2 regions of the Streptomyces sp. NPDC001851 genome follow, and region 2 is predicted to be linked to the other one. Evidence: riboswitches for the same ligand, from Rfam matches in the RefSeq annotation. Region 2 holds a riboswitch; the other holds the start of a gene.
The links. Region 2 has a riboswitch for glycine ahead of gcvT (glycine cleavage system aminomethyltransferase GcvT). Riboswitches for the same ligand answer to the same signal wherever they lie in the genome.
Positions count from the first base shown of each region.

Region 1: linked by a shared signal. The riboswitch ahead of gcvP (aminomethyl-transferring glycine dehydrogenase) and the one ahead of gcvT (glycine cleavage system aminomethyltransferase GcvT) in region 2 are both predicted to bind glycine.

Region 1 covers NZ_JBEOYR010000008.1:8,818-18,856, reverse strand. Annotated here, with positions in the region: gene ABT171_RS13325 (APC family permease) at 1-279, shown strand, start outside; gene ABT171_RS13320 (TOBE domain-containing protein) at 372-767, shown strand; gene ABT171_RS13315 (molybdopterin-dependent oxidoreductase) at 780-1,268, opposite strand; gene modA (molybdate ABC transporter substrate-binding protein) at 1,475-2,290, shown strand; gene modB (molybdate ABC transporter permease subunit) at 2,287-3,147, shown strand; gene ABT171_RS13300 (ABC transporter ATP-binding protein) at 3,144-4,328, shown strand; gene ABT171_RS13295 (TOBE domain-containing protein) at 4,357-4,776, shown strand; gene gcvP (aminomethyl-transferring glycine dehydrogenase) at 4,830-7,715, opposite strand; glycine riboswitch at 7,890-7,984, opposite strand; gene ABT171_RS13285 (PRC-barrel domain-containing protein) at 8,104-8,475, shown strand; gene ABT171_RS13280 (DNA polymerase IV) at 8,397-9,857, opposite strand; gene ABT171_RS13275 (MerR family transcriptional regulator) at 9,912-10,039, opposite strand, start outside.
Region 2 covers NZ_JBEOYR010000003.1:48,698-58,736, reverse strand. Annotated here, with positions in the region: gene ABT171_RS05300 (ABC transporter substrate-binding protein) at 1-179, opposite strand, end outside; gene ABT171_RS05295 (ABC transporter permease) at 250-1,257, opposite strand; gene ABT171_RS05290 (enhanced serine sensitivity protein SseB C-terminal domain-containing protein) at 1,528-2,310, opposite strand; gene ABT171_RS05285 (enhanced serine sensitivity protein SseB) at 2,499-3,290, opposite strand; gene ABT171_RS05280 (AAA family ATPase) at 3,380-4,024, opposite strand; glycine riboswitch at 4,187-4,286, shown strand; glycine riboswitch at 4,287-4,399, shown strand; gene gcvT (glycine cleavage system aminomethyltransferase GcvT) at 4,442-5,569, shown strand; gene gcvH (glycine cleavage system protein GcvH) at 5,679-6,056, shown strand; gene glyA (serine hydroxymethyltransferase) at 6,071-7,339, shown strand; gene ABT171_RS05260 (L-serine ammonia-lyase) at 7,439-8,806, shown strand; partial or broken gene ABT171_RS05255 (DNA-binding protein) at 8,936-9,049, shown strand; gene ABT171_RS05250 (hypothetical protein) at 9,169-9,540, opposite strand; gene ABT171_RS05245 (RHS repeat-associated core domain-containing protein) at 9,537-10,039, opposite strand, start outside.

The sequences.
Region 1 (10,039 bases), on a different contig from region 2:
GGCCTGACCGTGCGCGGCGAGGTGCTGCACGGCCGCTACCGCGTCCTCACGCTGGAGTCCGCGTCCATTCCCAACGCCCTGGCCGCGCTGCTGCTCCACGTCCGGGACAGCACGGGCTGCACCCCGCACATCTACTTCGAGTGGACCGAGGGCAACCCGTTCGCCAACTTCCTGCGCTTCTTCCTCTTCGGCCAGGGCGAGGTCGCCCCGGTCACCCGCGAGGTGCTGCGCGAGGCGGAACCGGACCGCGTACGCCGGCCGCGGGTACACACCGGGTGAGACCGGGCGCATACCGACAGGGCCGTATCGCGTTGTATCCAACGGCCGACCCGCGTCCACGGTTCCCAGCCGGTGGCCCTATCGTGACCGGCATGCAGTCCTACACGATCGGCCAGGCGGCACGGTTGCTCGGCGTGAGCCCGGACACCGCCCGCCGCTGGGCCGACGCGGGCCGGGTGGCAACCCATCGTGACGAGGCCGGGCGGCGGCTCATCGACGGCAGGGACCTGGCCGCGTTCTCGGTTGAACTGGCCAAGGCGGGCGGCGGCGAGGAGGGCACCTCCTCCACCTCCGTGCGCAACGCCTTCCCCGGTATCGTCACGGCGATCAAGCTCGGTGACGTCGCCGCCCAGGTGGAGATCCAGGCCGGTCCGCATCGGCTGGTGTCCCTGCTGACCCGGGAGGCCGTCGAGGAACTGGGCCTGGAGGTCGGCATGGAGGCCACCGCCCGCGTGAAATCCACCAACGTGCACATCGACCGCGTCTGACACCGTCCCGGTTCAGGGAGCTGCCGCCGACGCATGACCGGGTGCGGCCGGCACCGGAGCGCCACAGCGGTAACCGCCGTCCACCCGGATCGCCGTGATCCCGCTGATGTGCCGGGCCCCGCACCGGTCCTGCGGCAGCACCAGCTGGGGTCCGGCCGTATCCAGCGGGGTGTCGTCGACGCGCACGCCCAGCAGGACGGGCGCGTCCGCGAAGTCCGGGTCGATCTCGGCCCAGGAGAGCACCGCGTGGTGGCCGTCGGTGCCGGTGACGGAGATGAGAAAGCGCAGCCGGTCCTTGCGCCGTGCCGGGTCGAAGCCGGGCCCCGCGTCGGCGAGGACGTCGTACAGGCGCGGGCCGGCGAACCGGTGGTGCTGGAGGCCGCTGGTCGCGCACTCGAAGCTGACCTCCACCCGGTGCTGCGGCCAGCGCAGCAGGTCCGGCACCCGCAGCCGGGCGGGCCGGGCCAGATCGCCGCTCAGGGCGAGTTCCGCGAGCGTCATCTGCGACCACCTCCCGCAGCACCGTACCCGCCACGGCGCACCGCGCAAACGCACATGCAAGCTACAAGTCACAGGTGCGCAGCTCATGCGATGAGACAGCAGACTTACGGCTGGCAGATGCGGCAGTATCATCGCCGCACGGCCGGGGGCACCGGCCGTGGCAGGGCGCGACAGCTGTTCCGCAGAACCAGAGGAGTAGATCCGTGATGACCCGTTCCGTGCGCCGGACCCGGCGAGTGCTGCAGCTGGCCGGTGCGGGAGCCGCCCTGATGGCACTCAGCGCCTGCTCCTCCTCCAGTGACTCCTCCACCGAGCCGGCCAAGCCCGGCTCCGCCTCTCCCAAGCTCTCGGGCACGGTCACCGTGTTCGCCGCCGCCTCCCTGAAGGAGAGCTTCACCACCCTGGGCAAGGAGTTCGAGCAGCAGCACCCGGGCACCAGGGTCAGCTTCAACTTCGGCGGCAGCGACACCCTCGCCGCGAGCATCACCGGCGGCGCCCCGGCGGACGTCTTCGCCGCCGCCAGCCCCAAGACCATGGCGATCGTGACGGACAAGAAGGACGCGGTCGGCACCCCGGCCACCTTCGTGCGCAACCAGCTGGAGATCGCCACCCTGCCGGGCAACCCGGACAAGGTGTCCTCCTTGAAGGACCTGACCAGGTCCGGTCTGAAGGTCGTCCTGTGCGACAAGACCGTGCCGTGCGGCGCCGCCGCGCAGAAGGCCCTGGACGCCGCCGAGCTCAAGCTCACCCCGGTCTCCTACGAGCAGGACGTCAAGAGCGCCCTGAACAAGGTGGAGCTGAAGGAGGCCGACGCCGCGGTCGTCTACAAGACCGATGTCAAGGCCGCGGGTGGCAAGGTGGAGGGCGTGGAGTTCCCCGAGTCCGCCAAGGCCGTCAACGCCTACCCGATCGTCCGGCTGAAGAACGGGCAGAACGCCGAGGCAGCCAAGGCGTTCATCGCCCTCGTGCAGTCCGCCGAGGGCCGGAAGGTGCTGAGCGCGGCCGGGTTCCTCAAGCCGTGACCTCGCTCCACGAGCCCGGCGTCGCGGCCGGCCCCCGCACGGGCCGGCCGCGGCGTCGCCGCGTCGGCACGGGGGGCCGGCGCGGGGTGCCGTTGCCGCTGCTGCTGCCGGGCGTGCTGGCGCTGGCGTTCCTGCTGCTGCCGCTGCTCGCGCTGCTGGTCCGCGCGCCCTGGCGCAGCCTGCCGGACCAGCTGACCAGCACGGAGGTGTGGCAGGCACTCCAGCTGTCCCTGGTCAGCGCCACCGCGGCGACGGCCGTGAGCCTCGTGCTGGGCGTGCCGCTGGCCTGGCTGCTGGCCCGTACGGAGTTTCCCGGCCGGGGCCTGGTACGGGCCCTGGTGACCCTGCCCCTGGTCCTGCCGCCGGTGGTCGGCGGTGTCGCCCTGCTGCTGGCCCTGGGCCGCAACGGCGTCATCGGCAGGTGGCTGGACGCCTGGTTCGGGGTCACCCTGCCGTTCACCACCACCGGGGTCGTGATCGCGGAGGCCTTCGTCGCGATGCCGTTCCTGGTCATCAGCGTCGAGGGCACCCTGCGGGCGGCCGACCCGCGCTTCGAGGAGGCGGCGGCCACGCTCGGCGCGTCCCGCTTCACCGCGTTCCGCCGGGTCACCCTGCCGCTCATCGCTCCCGGGGTCGCCGCGGGCGCGGTCCTGGCCTGGGCGCGGGCGCTCGGCGAGTTCGGGGCGACGATCACCTTCGCCGGCAACTTCCCGGGCCGCACCCAGACCATGCCCCTCGCGGTCTACCTGGCCCTGCAGAACGACCCCGACGCCGCCATCTCCCTCAGCCTGGTCCTGCTGACGGTGTCGATCGCGGTGCTGGCCGGTCTCAGAGACCGTTGGACGACCACCTCATGACACACATCCGACCCGCGTCCGCCGGCGGCGCCGAGCCCCCGCAGGGGCCACCCGCACCCGACGACGAGAGCCGTACGGGTGGTGCCGGCGGGAACCGGAAGCCGGCCGAAGGCCGGCACCCCACCGCGCACCCGCACCGGCCCACCGGACTGGACGCCCACCTCGTCGTCGACCGAGCCGCGTTCCGCCTGGACGTCACCCTCACCGCCGTTCCCGGAGACGTCGTCGCCCTCCTCGGCCCCAACGGCGCCGGCAAGAGCACAGCCCTGCGCGCCCTCGCGGGCCTCACCCCCCTCACCGACGGCCATCTCCGCCTGGACGGCGCGGACCTGGACCGCACTCCCCCGGAGTCCCGCCCGGTCGGCGTGGTCTTCCAGGACTACCTGCTCTTCCCCCACCTGTCCGCCCTCGACAACGTCGCCTTCGGCCCGCGCTGCCAGGGCATGACCAGGGCCGAGGCCCGCGCACAGGCCGCGGCGTGGCTGGACCGCATGGGCCTCGCCGACCACGCGGGCGCCAAGCCCCGCCGTCTCTCCGGCGGCCAGGCCCAGCGCGTGGCCCTCGCGCGTGCCCTGGCCGTCAGCCCCCGGCTGCTGCTCCTGGACGAACCGCTCGCCGCCCTCGACGCCCGCACCCGCCTGGAGGTCCGCGCCCAACTGCGCCGTCACCTCGCCGAGTTCGAAGCGGTCGCCGTCCTGGTCACCCACGACCCGCTGGACGCCATGGTGCTCGCGGACCGGCTGGTCGTCATAGAGGACGGCCGGGTCGTCCAGGAGGGCACCCCGGCGGACATCGCACGCCATCCGCGCACCGACTACATCGCCCGGCTCGTCGGCCTCAACCTCTACCGGGGACGGGCGGACCGCCACACGGTACGGCTCGACGCGGGGCCCTCGATCACCACCACGGAGGACCTGTCCGGCCCGGTCTTCGTGGCCTTCCCGCCCAGTGCCGTCACCCTGTTCCGGGACCGGCCCACCGGGGCCAGTGCCCGTAACCTCTGGCGCTGCGAGGTGGCCGGCCTGGAGACGCACGGCGACCAGATCCGCGCCGACCTGAGCGGCGAACTCCCCCTCGCCGCCGACCTCACCACGCTCGCCGCCGCCGACCTCGACCTGCACCCAGGCGCAGCCGTCTGGGCGACGGTCAAAGCGACGCAGACACACGCATACCCGGCTTGATCAGGCGGGCGCTCTACCGTGAGTGCCCATGACCCTCAGCATCCGCAACCAACTCCCCGGCACGGTCACCGCGATCCAGCCGGGCGAGGCCATGGCCACCGTCAAGCTCCGCCTCGACGGCGGGCAGGACCTCACCGCGGCCATCACCAAGGAGTCCGCCGAGGACCTCGCCCTCGCCCCCGGCTCACCCGTGCGGGCCCTGGTGAAGTCGACCGAGGTCTCCCTCGCCACGCACCGCGTCGAGGGCCTGTCGATCCGCAACCAGCTCCCCGGGGCGGTCATCGGGCTCACCGCCGGCGCCGCGATGGCCTCCGTGAGGATCTCCGTCCCCGGCGGCGAACTGACCGCGGCCATCACCAAGGACGCCGCCACCGACCTGGGCCTCTTCGTGGGCTCCGACGTGGTCGCTCTCATCAAGGCGACCGAGGTGTCCCTCGCCAGGGCCTGACACGGCGAGGCCCCGCCCGGAAACCGGACGGGGCCCTGGGAACCACCGCTCGCTCAGTCCTCGTAAGCGTCCAGCGGCGGGCAGGAGCAGACCAGGTTGCGGTCGCCGAAGGCCTGGTCGATACGGCGCACCGGCGGCCAGTACTTGTCGGCGACCGAGACACCGGCCGGGAAGACGGCCTCCTCGCGGCTGTAGGCGTGCGTCCACTCACCGCCGAGCGCGGCGGCCGTGTGCGGGGCGCCCCGCAGCGGGTTGTCCTCCGCCGGCCACTCGCCGGAGCCGACCTTCTCGATCTCCGCGCGGATGGCGATCATCGCGTCGCAGAACCGGTCCAGCTCGGTGAGGTCCTCCGACTCGGTCGGCTCGATCATCAGCGTGCCGGCCACCGGGAAGGACATGGTCGGTGCGTGGAAGCCGTAGTCGATCAGGCGCTTGGCCACGTCGTCCACGCTCACGCCGGTCGCCTTGGTCAGCGGGCGCAGGTCGATGATGCACTCGTGCGCGACCAGGTTGCCGGGGCCGGTGTAGAGCACCGGGTAGTGCGGCTCCAGGCGCTTGGCGATGTAGTTCGCCGACAGCACGGCCACCTGCGTGGCCCGCTTGAGGCCCTCGCCGCCCATGAGGCGCACGTACGCCCACGAGATCGGCAGGATCCCCGCGGAGCCCCAGGGCGCGGCCGAGATGGGGCCGACGCCGGTCTCGGGGCCGGCCGCCGGCTGCAGCGGGTGGTTCGGCAGGTACGGCGCCAGGTGCGAGCGGACCGCGACCGGGCCGACGCCGGGGCCACCGCCGCCGTGCGGGATGCAGAACGTCTTGTGCAGGTTCAGGTGGGAGACGTCACCGCCGAAGTGGCCCGGCTTCGCGAGGCCGACCAGCGCGTTGAGGTTGGCGCCGTCGACGTACACCTGGCCGCCGGCCTCGTGCACCTGGGCGCAGATGTCGGCGACGTGCTCCTCGAACACGCCGTGCGTCGACGGGTAGGTGATCATCAGCACCGCCAGCTCGTCGCGGTACTGCCCGATCTTGGCCCGCAGGTCCTCGACGTCGATCTCGCCGTCCTCGGCGGTCTTCACGACGACGACCTTCATGCCGGCCATCACGGCGCTGGCGGCGTTGGTGCCGTGCGCGGAGGACGGGATCAGACACACGGTCCGCTGCTCGTCGCCGTTGGCGCGGTGGTAGCCGCGTACGGCCAGCAGACCGGCCAGCTCGCCCTGCGAACCGGCGTTCGGCTGCAGGGAGACCTTGTCGTAGCCGGTGACCTCGGCGAGACGTTCCTCAAGCTCACGGATGAGCGTGAGGTAGCCCTCGGCCTGCTCGGCCGGGGCGAAGGGGTGCAGCTGCCCGAACTCGGGCCAGGTGACCGGCTCCATCTCCGTGGTCGCGTTGAGCTTCATGGTGCAGGAGCCCAGCGGGATCATGCCGCGGTCGAGCGCGTAGTCGCGGTCGGCCAGCTTGCGCAGGTAGCGCAGCATCGCGGTCTCGGAGCGGTACTGGTGGAAGACCGGGTGGGTGAGGTAGGCGTCGGTGCGCAGGAGCGCCTCGGGCAGGGTGTCCTCGGCGGTCGCCTCCAGCGCCTCGATGTCGCCCTCGACGCCGAAGGCGGACCACACGGCGGCCAGCTGGGCCCGCTTGGTGGTCTCGTCGCAGGCGATCGAGACGTGGTCGGCGTCGGCCAGGTGGAGGTTGACCCCGTTCTTCCGGGCGGCGGCGACCACCTCGGCGGCCTTGCCGGGCACCCGCGCGGTGAGGGTGTCGAAGAAGGCGCCGTGCACGATCTCGACGCCGCCGGCCTTCAGACCCGCGGCGAGGATCGTGGCGTACCGGTGCGTGCGCCGGGCGATGGTCCGCAGGCCCTCCGGCCCGTGGTAGACGGCGTACATGCCGGCCATGACGGCGAGCAGCACCTGCGCGGTGCAGATGTTGCTGGTGGCCTTCTCCCGGCGGATGTGCTGCTCACGGGTCTGCAGCGCGAGCCGGTAGGCCTTGTTGCCGTCGGCGTCGACGGAGACGCCCACGAGGCGGCCGGGCAGGCTGCGCGCGAACTTCTCGTGCACCGCCATGTAGCCCGCGTGCGGACCGCCGAAGCCCATCGGCACACCGAAGCGCTGGGTGGTGCCGACGGCGATGTCCGCGCCCAGCTCGCCCGGCGGGGTCAGCAGGGTCAGTGCGAGCAGATCGGCGGCCACGGTGACCAGGGCGCCCAGCTCGTGCGCCTGGTCGATGACCGGCTTGATGTCGCGTACGGCGCCGGAGGCGCCCGGGTACTGGATCAGCACGCCGTTGATCTCGCGCTCGGCCACCGCGGCCGGAATGCCCTCGCTGAGGTCGGCGACGACGACCTCGACACCGGTCGGCTCCGCACGCGTCTCGATGACGGCGATGGTCTGCGGCAGCACGTCCGCGTCGACCAGGAACAGCCCCTTCTTGTTCTTGCCCATGCGCCGCGACAGGGCCATCGCCTCGGCGGCGGCCGTTCCCTCGTCGAGCAGGGAGGCACCGGAGGTGGGCAGGCCGGTGAGCTCGGCGACCACGGTCTGGAAGTTCAGCAGGGCTTCCAGCCGCCCCTGGGAGATCTCCGGCTGGTAGGGCGTGTACGCGGTGTACCAGGCCGGGTTCTCCATGACGTTGCGCAGGATGACCGGCGGGGTGAAGGTGCCGTAGTAGCCCAGGCCGATCATGGAGTCGAGGACCTGGTTGCGGTCGGCGAGCGAGCGCAGCTCGGCGAGCACCTCGGCCTCGGTGCGGGCGCCCGGCAGGTCGAGGGCGTCGGCGTTCTTGATCACATCCGGGACCGCGGCGGCGGTCAGCTCGTCGAGGGAGCCGTAACCGACGTGCGCGAGCATCTTGGCCCGCGCCTCCTGGTCCGGCCCGATGTGACGCTGCTCGAACGGGATGCCCGCTTCGAGCTCCGAGAGCGGAATGCGATGGGCGGTCATTGCGGAGGCCTCCTGGTCTGACGCGACCTTCGAGGGGCACCCCGGTACGGATACCCCGACGGCCTCCCCCTCTGTCATCTCAACCTGAGAGCTTCACCGGGTACCCGAGGGCCCCGGCTTTCACCGTCGGTGAGGGCGGGAGCCGTCGACACCCGCCCTGCTTTCCAGAGTGACCTCGTCCATGCGGTACGTGAGCCTGAGAGATTCCGGGGAGGATTTGCTCCTTCGGCGCCTCCGAGGTGGTCGGAGGACTCTCCCGCACGGGGTCAGCAGCCGCTGTCAGCCTACCAGCGAGGTCAACGCCCGAGCCTTCGAGTGGCCGCCTCCCTGAATGTGCTCTTTTGTAGTGCTTACGGATGTGTTGCGACCAAGAGGAGGGAGAGGGACCGTGCAGACCGAGATCGATCCGCGCAACCTGATCGGCCGCAAGGCGTTCGACCGCAATGGGACCAAGATCGGCACCATCGACGAGGTCTACCTCGACGACGCGACCGGCGTGCCCGAGTGGGCGGCCATACGCACCGGCCTGTTCTCGCGGGACGCCTTCGTCCCCCTGGAGCCCAGCGAACTGGTCGAAGGCTCCCTCCACGTCCCCTTCGACCGCGCCCTGATCAAGGACGCCCCCGACTTCGGCGTGGGCCGCCACCTCTCCCCCGAACAGGAACTCCAGCTCTACCACCACTACGGCCTGGACGTGACCCCGCCTCCGTCCGTACCGGACCACGACTTCGGCAAGCTGGCGGGGTCGGAGGAGACCTGAGGCCTCTGATCCTCGCCACTGCTCGGCTGACCGAGACGGGCGGGCGGGTGGGAAGGAGCAACCAACGGCAACGGATCCGCGGACTCCAGGGCGGGATCCCCGACCAGAAACGTCCGCACCCGCCCCGGAGGGGACTGCGGCGTCTCAAACCGCACGGTGACCCGCCCCAGCCCACTCCCCTGCACCCACCCGGGCCCGTACTCGGCATGCCGCACGTCCTGCCCCGCGCGCCAGTGCCGTTCGACGGGCTCCGGCTGCTCCACAACGACTTCAACCGCACCCTTCTCCGGCTCCTCCGCCAAAGGCACCGGCATGGCCTGAGCGAACAGGTCCTCCTGGGTGTAGTCGGCGAGCCCGGAAACGCCCACGCCGAGCAGCCGTACCCCGCCCGTGGTGTCCACCGAGTCCAGCAACCGCGCGGCCGCCTCCCGCACGACCGCCGGATCGTCCGTCGGTCCCCTGAGCGTCTCCGATCTGGTCAGCGTCGAGAAGTCGTACCGCCGCACCTTCAGCACGATGGTCCGCCCCGACAGCCCTGCCTCGCGCAGCCGCCCCACACACCGGTCGGCGAGCCGCTGCACCTCCAGGCCGATCCGCAGCCGGTCATGGATGTCCACGTCGTACGTGTCCTCCACCGATACCGACTTCGCCTCGCGCTCGGCGACCACCGGCCGCTCGTCATGGGCCAGGGCCATGGCGTACAGCGCGTGCCCGTGCGCCTTGCCGAGCAGCCGGACCAGTTCGTCCTCGCCCGCCTCCGCCAGTTCCCCGACCGTGGTGATCCCGGCTCTGCGCAGGTGGTCGCCGGTGGCCGGGCCGACCCCGGGCAGGGTCCGCACCGGCATGGGCTCCAGCAGGGCCCGCTCCGACCCCGGCTCGATGACCACCAGGCCGTCCGGCTTGGCCTGCTCGGAGGCGATCTTGGCGAGCATCTTGGAGGCGGCGAGCCCGACCGACCCGGTGAGCCCGGTGACCGCCCGGATGTCGGCGCGGAGTCTGCTCCCGGCCAGCCGCGCCGACGCCTCGTCCCAGGCCGTCCCCCCGGCCTCCAGGTCCACGAACGCCTCGTCCAGACTGAGCGGCTCCACCAGCGGTGACAGCTCCCGCAGCAGCGCCATCACCTGCTCGCTGATCGCCCGGTACAGGGTGAAGCGCGGCACCAGATAGGCGGCGTTGGGTGCCAGCCGGCGGGCCTGGGCCATGGGCATCGCCGAGTGGACCCCGAAGGCCCGAGCCTCGTACGACGCGGTGGCCACCACCCCGCGTGGTCCGAGGCCGCCCACGACGACCGCCTTCCCGCGCAGGCTCGGCTTGGATGCCTGCTCCACCGAGGCGTAGAAGGCATCCATGTCGAGATGCAGGATCGTGGGCGCGTTTCTCACATCTCCGATGCTGCACCACGGCACTGACAATGCCCGGCCCGGCAGGGAGCGGCGTCAGACCGCCCGGTTGCGGCGCCGCGCCAGCTCGTCCGCCGGGTTGTGCCCGACGAGGGTCTCACCCGTGTCGATGCGCTCGCCGTGCAGCTGGGAGAGCGCGCTTTCCACATCCCGCCACACCACGC
Region 2 (10,039 bases):
CCGCCCTTCTTGACCTGGTCGGCCTGGGCGACTTTGTTGACCGCCGCGTTGAAGCCGGCCGCGCCGTCCTTCGAGCCGCCGTTGCCTCCGCCGCACGCCGCCGTGGTCAGCAGCCCGGCGACCACTGCGGCAGCGGCAAGGGCCTGCTTGCGCCGCCCTGAGGTGCGTTGGGTGTTCACGATCTCGGATCCTCCGGATTTGATGAGAGACCCCGTGGCAGAGCTCACGGGACGCTTGGGGTACGGCACTTCAGCGGGAGGCCTTCGGGTCCAGGGCGTCCCGCACGCCGTCGCCGAAGAGGTTGAAGGCCAGCACCGTGATGAAGATCGCCACGCCTGGGATCACCATGTACATGGGGTCCGAGTCGTAGTAGTCGATCGCGCTGGAGAGCATCTGTCCCCAGGAGGAGGTGGGCGGCTTGACGCCCACACCCAGGAAGCTGAGCGCCGCTTCGGTCAGGATGTTCGTGGGGATCATCATCGTCGTGTACACGATGATGGGCGCGACGAGGTTGGGCAGCAGCTCCTTGAAGAGGATGTAGAACCGCCCGGCGCCGAGCGAGCGGGCCGCCTCGACGTACTCGCGTTCACGCAGCGAGAGCGTCTGACCGCGCACCACGCGGCCGATGTACGGCCAGCCGAAGAAGCCGATGACCAGGATCATCACGAAGACACGCACGCCCGTGCCGGTGAGCCCCAGCATCTGGTTGGGCATCACGGAGACCAGCGCGATGATGAACAGCAGCTGCGGGAAGGCGAGGAGGCCGTCCATGACCCGGCTGATGACCGAGTCCACCCAGCCGCCGAAGAAGCCCGCCAGGATGCCGAGGATGGTCCCGAGGAGGACGGCGACCACGGCGGACAGGAAGCCGACGAGCAGCGAGATCCGGGCGCCGTAGAGGATGCGGGCGAAGATGTCGCGGCCGTTGACCGGTTCGACACCGAGCAGGTGGTCGCCGCTGATGCCGCCCATCGAGCCCTTGGGGGTGCTGAACAGCGGGTCGATCAGGCTCTGGTGGTAGTTGTCCGGGTCCTGGCCGACGAGGTTCGTGATCACCGGTGCGAGCAGGGCGATCACGATGAGGAGGAGGACGACCACGCCGCCCGTGAGGGCCAGCTTGTCCCGCTTGAGGCGTTCCCAGGCGATCCGGCCCAGGGAGCGGCCCTGAACGGCCTTCGCGTCGGTGGCCGCGACCGCCGCTTCCTCTGCCGCACCCGGGGCCGCTTCCGCGGTCGGCTCGTGCAATGGTGCCGTCATCAGGCTGGGACCCCTCTCAACCGGCGGTAGCCGGCCCGCACTTGCCGCTGGTAGCGGCATCAAACAGTCCGTCGTACACAGGGGCGAACCCCTTGAAGGGGGAGTCTTCAACGCTTGCGCGATCAGCCGCCAGCCTTGACGGGGAATGGATGCGCAACCGTGATGCAAGCAGGCGTTTCCTGTTATGCGGACAAGGAGTTACGGCGAACGGACGGGGCCGGGCGGAACGGCCGAGTGCGCAAAACGGGACGTACGGGCGATAATCCCAGGTCAGTAGCTGCCGTGCACCGGCGGATAGCCGTATCCGGCGGCGGGCGCCTGCTGCCCGGGGGAGGCCTGGAGCTGGGGCTGCGGCGCGGCGTGGGCCTCGCGGTCGTAGAACGGGCGGGCGTTGGCCCGCATCCACATCACGACCGGGTCGTACTCGTCCGTCATCGCGACCGTCGACACCGGCAGGCCCTCCGGCACCGCGCCGACGGACTGCTGCATCATCGCGCGCACCGAGTCGACCGCGGCCGGCGAGGTGTCGTACACGTCCAGGCCGATGGCGAGGTACGGGGCGCCGAGCGCCGGCTGCACCCAGGCGCGGCGCAGCGAGCGCAGGGCCGGGGTGCGGTGGGCGTTCTGCGCGAGCAGGGCGTAGAACTGCGGGATCTCGATGCCGGGTTCGGACAGCCGGAGAGGGCCGGCGGGCTGGCGGTCCAGGCCCGTGGCGATGCGGCGAAGGTCCAGCCAGGGGATGCCGACGCCGCCGCCCGGGGTGTGCGGGTTGAGCCAGAGGCCGTAGTGGTCCGGGTAGAGGGTGCGGGCCACGTCGAGCCCGTCGACGACCTCGTACGACCGGTTCCAGCCGCTGGCCGAGAGCTCCTGGGCGGAGGTGACGCAGGGGGCGTACTGGAACCCGTCGATCTCCATGTTTCCGTACTGGGCGTCCGGGGAGCCGGCCTGGCCGTGCCACAGGAGCATCCAGATCTGGCCGGAGGAGGGGGTGGCGAGGGCGCGGAGCAGGGCCTCGTAGGCGTCGTAGCGTCCGGGCGTGACCTGGCGCAGCATGTGCTCGACGCTGCCGCTGTGGCTCGCGCTCACCTGTCGTGCCCTTCTCTTTTTCGTGCCCCGCGTTTGGAGACAGCTTAAGCGCCCACGGGGGTGCCGCCTCGGGTGCGTACGCGGGTGCGGGTGCGTGGGGGGCTTGTCGCGCAGTTCCCCGCGCCCCTGAGGTCCGCTGCTCCCCTGCCTGCTGATCAGTGACCGTATTGGTAGAAGGGGCGGACGTTCGACTTGAGCCATGCGGCCACCGGGTCGTCCGTCACGTCCAGGAGGACCAGGCTCATCGGCCACTTGACCGGGACTTTGCCCAGGGCGCGGCCCAGGGCCTGCATGGGGAGCGCGCGGAGGTCGCCTTCCCACTGGGAGAGTTCCACGCCGACGAACATCACCGGGTCGTCCGTCTCTATGGCGGCCAGGCAGCGGCGGGCGGTGAGGACCACGCCGGTCTCGGCGAACTCGGCGGACGCGGCGGAGAGGAAGTCGACCGGGTCGTCCTGCCAGTCGGGTTCGAAGAGGCGGACCCGGCCGCCGGTGTTGGGCCCGTCCAGCGGGGTGCGGCCCACCCGGCACAGCTCGGCCACCGCCGCGGGCGGGAGCGGGATGCCGACCAGGGCGTCGGGGTTCACAGCGATGCCGACCTGCGGGGGCAGACCGCGGGCGAACTCCACGGCGGGGGCGATGGTGTACGACATGTGGGAGCCGGCCGCCTGGCGCAGCTGCTCCTCGGAGCTGAACACCGGGACGTACGTCTGGCCGCCGAGGTCCAGCGTGGGCAGGTCCAGCGGGCCGCTGTCGGGGCCGCCGCCGCTCGGCAGCGGGATCCACAGCAGGCTGCGGCCCAGGACCTCGATGATCCGGCCGGCCGCGGCGGGTATGCCGAGGGAGGCCGAGAGCACCTCCTCCAGCTCGTTGCCGGGCCAGCCGCCGTGGGGCTGGGGGTGCGCCTGTGCCGGGAAGTCCGCGGGAATGTCCGCCGGGAAGTCCATCTGCCTACCGCCTGCTGGAAATCTCTGCTGTGACCAAGAAGGCTAGCGGGTGGCGGTGACAGCCCCTCGCCGCGTGCACACCGTCCCCCTCATCCGGTGAACGCGATCCGCCGGAGCGCGTCGGCCGCCGTGCGGTCCAGCAGCACCGCGGCGCCGCAGCCCGCGGGCAGCCCGCCCCGCTCGACCGTGTCGAGCAGCCGGGCGGTCGTACGGCGGTGGCGGCGGAAGGCGTAGCGGGAGACGCCCCGGCCGCGGGTGCGCTGACCCTCGCGGGCGGTGTCGGGCGGGACGTCGAGCAGGAGCAGATGGAGGGTGCCGCCGCGGCGGCGTGCCGCGCGGGTGAGCCAGGCCCGCACCCAGGGCTGGGTGCCGCAGTCGTGCACGACGAGGCCCTCGCCGGTGCGCAGGGCGCGGCGCAGGCCGGTGTAGTGGGCGAGGCGGACCAGCGGGCGGTAGAGGGTGTACGGGAGCGCTCGGGGCAGGCGGGCCGCGAAGCGGTCGCGCGTGTCCTGGGAGTCGACGCGGCGGCCGGCGACCGCGCGCCGCATCAGGGTGGACTTGCCGCTGCCGGGCAGGCCGGTGATCACCACCAGGTCCTGGGGGCCGAAGAGCAGGACGTGCGGGCCGCTGCCGGCGCGGTCGCGCAGGTCGCGGACGACGGGGGCCGGCGCGGGGCGCTGACCCGGCACCGCGATGCCGGTGCCGGCGGTGGCGTACACCAGGGTCCTGTTCATCGTGATCTTCCTCCCCTGTCGGCCCGGTCATCCTCATGCCCGCGATGCGTAAAGAGAAGGTAATGAACGGGGGTGGTGGAGGGGTCCGCGTCCTGCCACAGGTCGGTTACAAAAGCAGGCTCGCCGTGCAATGATGTGGCCGCCAACTGCATACCGGCCGCTTGAATCCGCGCGGGAGAGTCCCTGGCAGCACTGATGCCGGGGCGCCGAAGGAGCAAGTCCCTCCCTTGAATCTCTCAGGCCCCGTTACCGCGCGGGCGAGGCACATCTGAAAAGCGGGCCGCTGCGACAGTGGCTCCACCCAAGGTGCAAGCCGTGATCGTCCCTGTGGCGGTCCTGGCGAACCTCTCAGGTTCCGATGACAGATGGGGAGGAACGTTCCTCGCCTGTCCTGCTTTCCTGGGAGACGACCGTCCGATGAGCAGTACCGAACCCCTTGAGCTGCGCCATACCGCGCTGGACGCGCTGCATCGCTCGCTCGGTGCGACGATGACCGACTTCGCCGGCTGGGACATGCCCCTGCGCTACGGCTCCGAGCGTGACGAGCACCTCGCCGTGCGTACGAAGGCCGGTCTCTTCGACCTCTCCCACATGGGCGAGATCACCGTCACCGGCGCCGGCGCGGCCGCCCTCCTCAACTACGCCCTGGTAGGCAACATCGCCTCCGTCGGCGTCGGCCGCGCCCGCTACACCATGATCTGCCAGGCCGACGGCGGCATCCTGGACGACCTGATCGTCTACCGGCTCGCCGAGACCGAGTACATGGTGGTCGCCAACGCCTCCAACGCCCAGGTGGTGCTGGACGCCCTCGTCGAGCGTTCCGCCGGCTTCGACGCCGAGGTGCGCGACGACCGGGACGCGTACGCGCTGATCGCCGTCCAGGGCCCCGAGTCCCCCGGCATCCTGAAGTCCCTCACCGACGCCGACCTGGACGGCCTGAAGTACTACGCCGGCCTGCCCGGCACGGTCGCCGGCGTCCCGGCCCTGATCGCCCGCACCGGCTACACCGGCGAGGACGGCTTCGAGCTGTTCGTGAAGCCGGAGCACGCCGTGGAGCTGTGGCAGGCGCTGACCAAGGCCGGCGAGGGCGTCGGCCTGGTCCCCTGCGGCCTGTCCTGCCGGGACACCCTGCGCCTGGAGGCGGGCATGCCGCTGTACGGGCACGAGCTGACCACGGCGCTCACCCCCTTCGACGCCGGGCTCGGCCGCGTGGTCAAGTTCGAGAAGGAGGGCGACTTCGTGGGGCGCGAGGCGCTCGCCGAGGCCGCCGCCAGGGCCCAGGAGAACCCGCCGCGGGTCCTCGTCGGGCTGGTCGCCGAGGGCCGGCGGGTGCCGCGCGCCGGGTACGCCGTCGTCGCGGGCGGCCAGGTGATCGGCGAGGTCACCTCCGGCGCCCCCTCCCCCACCCTGGGCAAGCCGATCGCCATGGCGTACGTCGACGCGGCGCACGCGGCCCCGGGCACCGCGGGCGTCGGCGTCGACATCCGGGGCAGCCACGAACCGTACGAGGTCGTGGCGCTGCCGTTCTACAAGCGCCAGAAGTAGACACTGGGCGCGGCCACTGTGTGACCCCGCGCACGTTTCCGCTGCTCATCAGCGGCTTCAGCAGTCCCCCCTTCATCAGCACTCCCGCGCGTACAGGAGAATTCAGGCCATGAGCAACCCCCAGCAGCTGCGCTACAGCAAGGAGCACGAGTGGCTGTCGGCCGCCGAGGACGGCGTCTCGACGGTCGGCATCACCGAGTTCGCGGCCAACGCGCTCGGCGATGTGGTCTACGCCCAGCTCCCCGAGGTCGGCTCCACGGTGACCGCGGGCGAGACCTGCGGCGAGCTGGAGTCCACCAAGTCGGTCTCCGACCTGTACTCGCCGGTCACCGGTGAGGTCACCGAGATCAACGAGGACGTCGTCAACGACCCGTCGCTGGTGAACTCGGCCCCCTTCGAGGGCGGCTGGCTGTTCAAGGTGCGCGTCTCGGAGGAGCCGGCCGACCTGCTCTCCGCCGACGAGTACACCGCCCAGAACGCCGGCTGAGGAGTCGTAGCCGTATGACCTCCCTGAACACGCCCCTGCACGAGCTGGACCCGGAGATCGCCGCCGCGGTCGACGCCGAGCTCGGCCGCCAGCAGTCCACGCTGGAGATGATCGCCTCCGAGAACTTCGCGCCGCTCGCGGTGATGGAGGCGCAGGGCTCCGTCCTCACCAACAAGTACGCCGAGGGCTACCCGGGCCGCCGCTACTACGGCGGCTGCGAGCACGTCGACGTCGCCGAGCAGATCGCCATCGACCGGGTCAAGGAGCTGTTCGGCGCCGAGTACGCCAACGTCCAGCCCCACTCCGGCGCCTCCGCCAACCAGGCGGCCCTGTTCGCGCTGGCCCAGCCCGGGGACACCATCCTCGGCCTGGACCTCGCCCACGGCGGCCACCTGACCCACGGCATGCGCCTGAACTTCTCCGGCAAGCAGTTCAACGTGGTCGCCTACCACGTGGACGCCGCCACCGGCCTGGTCGACATGGCCGAGGTCGAGCGGCTGGCCAAGGAGCACCGCCCGAAGGTGATCATCGCCGGCTGGTCGGCGTACCCGCGGGAGCTGGACTTCGCCGCGTTCCGCCGGATCGCCGACGAGGTCGAGGCCCACCTGTGGGTCGACATGGCGCACTTCGCGGGCCTGGTCGCGGCTGGTCTGCACGCCAACCCGGTGCCGTACGCCGACGTGGTGACCTCCACGACGCACAAGACCCTGGGCGGCCCGCGCGGCGGCATCATCCTCGCCCGCAGCAAGGACTTCGCGAAGAAGCTGAACTCCTCCGTCTTCCCGGGCTTCCAGGGCGGTCCCCTGGAGCACGTGATCGCGGCGAAGGCGGTGTCCTTCAAGGTCGCGGCTTCCGAGGAATTCAAGGAGCGCCAGCGCCGTACAGTGGAGGGCGCGAGGATCCTCGCCGAGCGGCTGACGGCGCCGGACGCGCGCGAGGCCGGCGTGAACGTGCTGTCGGGCGGCACGGACGTGCACCTGATCCTCGTCGACCTGCGCGAGTCCGAGCTGGACGGGCAGCAGGCCGAGGACCGCCTCCACGAGGTCGGCATCACGGTCAACCGCAACGCGGTCCCGAACGACCCGCGCCCGCCGATGGTCACGTCCGGTCTGCGGATCGGCACGCCCGCCCTCGCCACCCGCGGCTTCACGGCCGAGGACTTCGCCGAGGTCGCGGACGTGATCGCGGAGGCGCTGAAGCCGGCGTACGACGCCGAGGCGCTCAAGGCCCGGGTCAAGGCCCTGGCCGACAAGCACCCGCTGTACCCGGCTCTGAACAAGTAAGTCACCTTTCGCGAGGCACCGCGCACACTGGACACCGGAAGGTGCGCGCGGTGCCCGCACCCCGTACCGCCCCTGCTTCACCCGTCTTGAGGAGTTCCCGTGGCCATCTCGGTCTTCGACCTGTTCTCGATCGGCATCGGCCCGTCCAGCTCCCACACGGTCGGCCCGATGCGCGCGGCGCGCATGTTCGCCCGCCGCCTGCGCAACGAAGGCCTGCTGGACCCGGTGGCCTCCCTGAGGTGCGAGCTGTACGGCTCCCTCGGCGCCACCGGCCACGGTCACGGCACCCCGAAGGCGGTCCTGCTCGGCCTGGAGGGCGCCTCGCCCCGCACGGTGGACGTGGAAACGGCCGACGAGCGGGTGGAGGCGATCAAGTCGGCGGGCCGCATCTCGCTGCTCGGCGAACACGAGATCCCCTTCTCCTTCGACGACGACCTGGTCCTGCACCGCCGCAAGGCCCTGCCCTACCACGCCAACGGCATGACGATATGGGCGTACGACGCCTCGGGCGCGGAGCTGTTCTCCAAGACGTACTACTCGGTCGGCGGCGGCTTCGTCGTGGACGAGGACGCGGTCGGCGCGGACCGGATCAAGCTGGACGACACGGTCCTGAAGTATCCCTTCCGTACCGGCGACGAGCTCCTGCGCCTGACGAAGGAGACGGGCCTGTCGATCTCCTCCCTGATGCTGGAGAACGAGCGCGCCTGGCGCACCGAGGAGGAGATCCGGGCGGGCCTGCTGGAGATCTGGCGGGTGATGCGCGAGTGCGTCCAGCGCGGCATGTCCCGTGAGGGCATCCTGCCCGGCGGCCTGAAGGTCCGCCGCCGCGCGGCCGTCTCGGCCCGCCAGCTGCGCGCCGAGGGCGAGCCCTTGGCGCACGCGATGGAGTGGATCACGCTCTACGCGATGGCGGTGAACGAGGAGAACGCGGCGGGCGGCCGCGTGGTGACGGCCCCCACGAACGGCGCGGCCGGCATCATCCCGGCGGTCCTGCACTACTACATCAACTTCGTCCCCGGTGCCGACGAGGACGGCGTCGTCCGCTTCCTCCTGGCCGCCGGCGCGATCGGCATGCTCTTCAAGGAGAACGCCTCCATCTCCGGCGCCGAGGTCGGCTGCCAGGGCGAGGTCGGCTCCGCCTGCTCCATGGCCGCCGGCGCCCTCGCCGAGGTCCTCGGCGGCTCCCCCGAGCAGGTGGAGAACGCCGCCGAGATCGGCATGGAACACAACCTCGGCCTGACCTGCGACCCGGTCGGCGGCCTGGTCCAGATCCCGTGCATCGAGCGCAACGGCATGGCCGCGGTGAAGGCGGTCACCGCCGCCAAGATGGCCATGCGCGGCGACGGCTCCCACAAGGTGTCCCTGGACAAGGTCATCAAGACCATGAAGGACACCGGCGCGGACATGTCGGTGAAGTACAAGGAGACGGCGCGGGGCGGGCTCGCGGTGAACATCATCGAGTGCTGAGAGGACAGGCCCTGACCTGCGCGTTCGCTCCTTTCAGCGCTGTCGGGGCCTTCCCTGCTGCAGGGTCTCGCTCCACGAAGGCACCATCGCAGCCCTCGGAGCACGCACTGGCAAACGAGGCATGTCCGCCTGCGCGGCCACAAATACGCCCTGGACGCGATCGTGGCCGCCACCGCGCTGGCCTCCCCCGCCCCGGTCACCATTCTGACCTCGGATCCGGAGGAGCTTCAGGCCCTGTGCGGCTTCGCGCCGGCCCTGCGGATGAAGGCGAAGCAGGAGGGCTTCTGCTCCGACAAGGATCTGCCGGAGAAGGAGAACGAGGAGAAGGCCAAGGAGCGCAAGCGGTGCGTTCCTTTCGTCGATCACTGCACCGTCACGGTGACAAGGCCGGGATCTGGCAGTTCCGTCGGTGCGGTGTCCCCGTACCACGAGAACTCAAGGGCTGAGAGCCTTCCACCGCTCACCCACACGAGCAGTTCACCGAAGAGTTGGCCCGAGTCGTCTGTGACCGTTCCGGTGGCCGGGATGATGCCGTCCTCGATCGGTGCTGCAGGGATGTCGGCGGGCACTTCCAGGTCGACACTCGGAGACTCGGCCCCCCATGGGCCGGTGACACGGGTTTCTGGCAGTTGGTTCCTCAACTCCTGGACGCCCGGAAATTCGGGCGCGAGGAGCTGCGCGAGGGTGCGCCGTTCGAGGTGGGACAGAGGTCTGGTGGCGGGGTGGTCCGTCATGGTGTCTTTCCTGGGAACTTTTCCTGGATGAACGCGGTTCCGATTCGGGGTATCCCGTTGACCATCGCTCCGCGGATGGTGACCGTTTCCCCGTCGATTGTACGGTCGACGACGAAACCACCGGATTCCGGAAGGTCGTCGCCTTCTCCAAGACTGTTGAGGATGCGGCGAAACGCTTCGGAGCGCCCTCCCGAATTCTTCACTATCTCCTCGAAGCCATGCTTCGGGGGATCGATGACGTGTTCGAGCTTCCGCGGCGTATTGTCCATCTCGAAGGCCTTGTCAAGCGCCTCCTGAGTACACTTCACCAATCCGGTCGGGTCGATCCACCGGAACGGGTTGACGATGTAGGCATGGTGATTTGGCGCGGGATCGAGACCGAGCGGGTCGGGGGAGAGGTAGCCTGCGGTTTCCGGATCGTAGAAACGGAAGTAGTTGTAGTGCAGCCCGGTTTCGGCATCGTGGTACTGGCCGGGGAAGCGCAGCGGGCACTCGACCG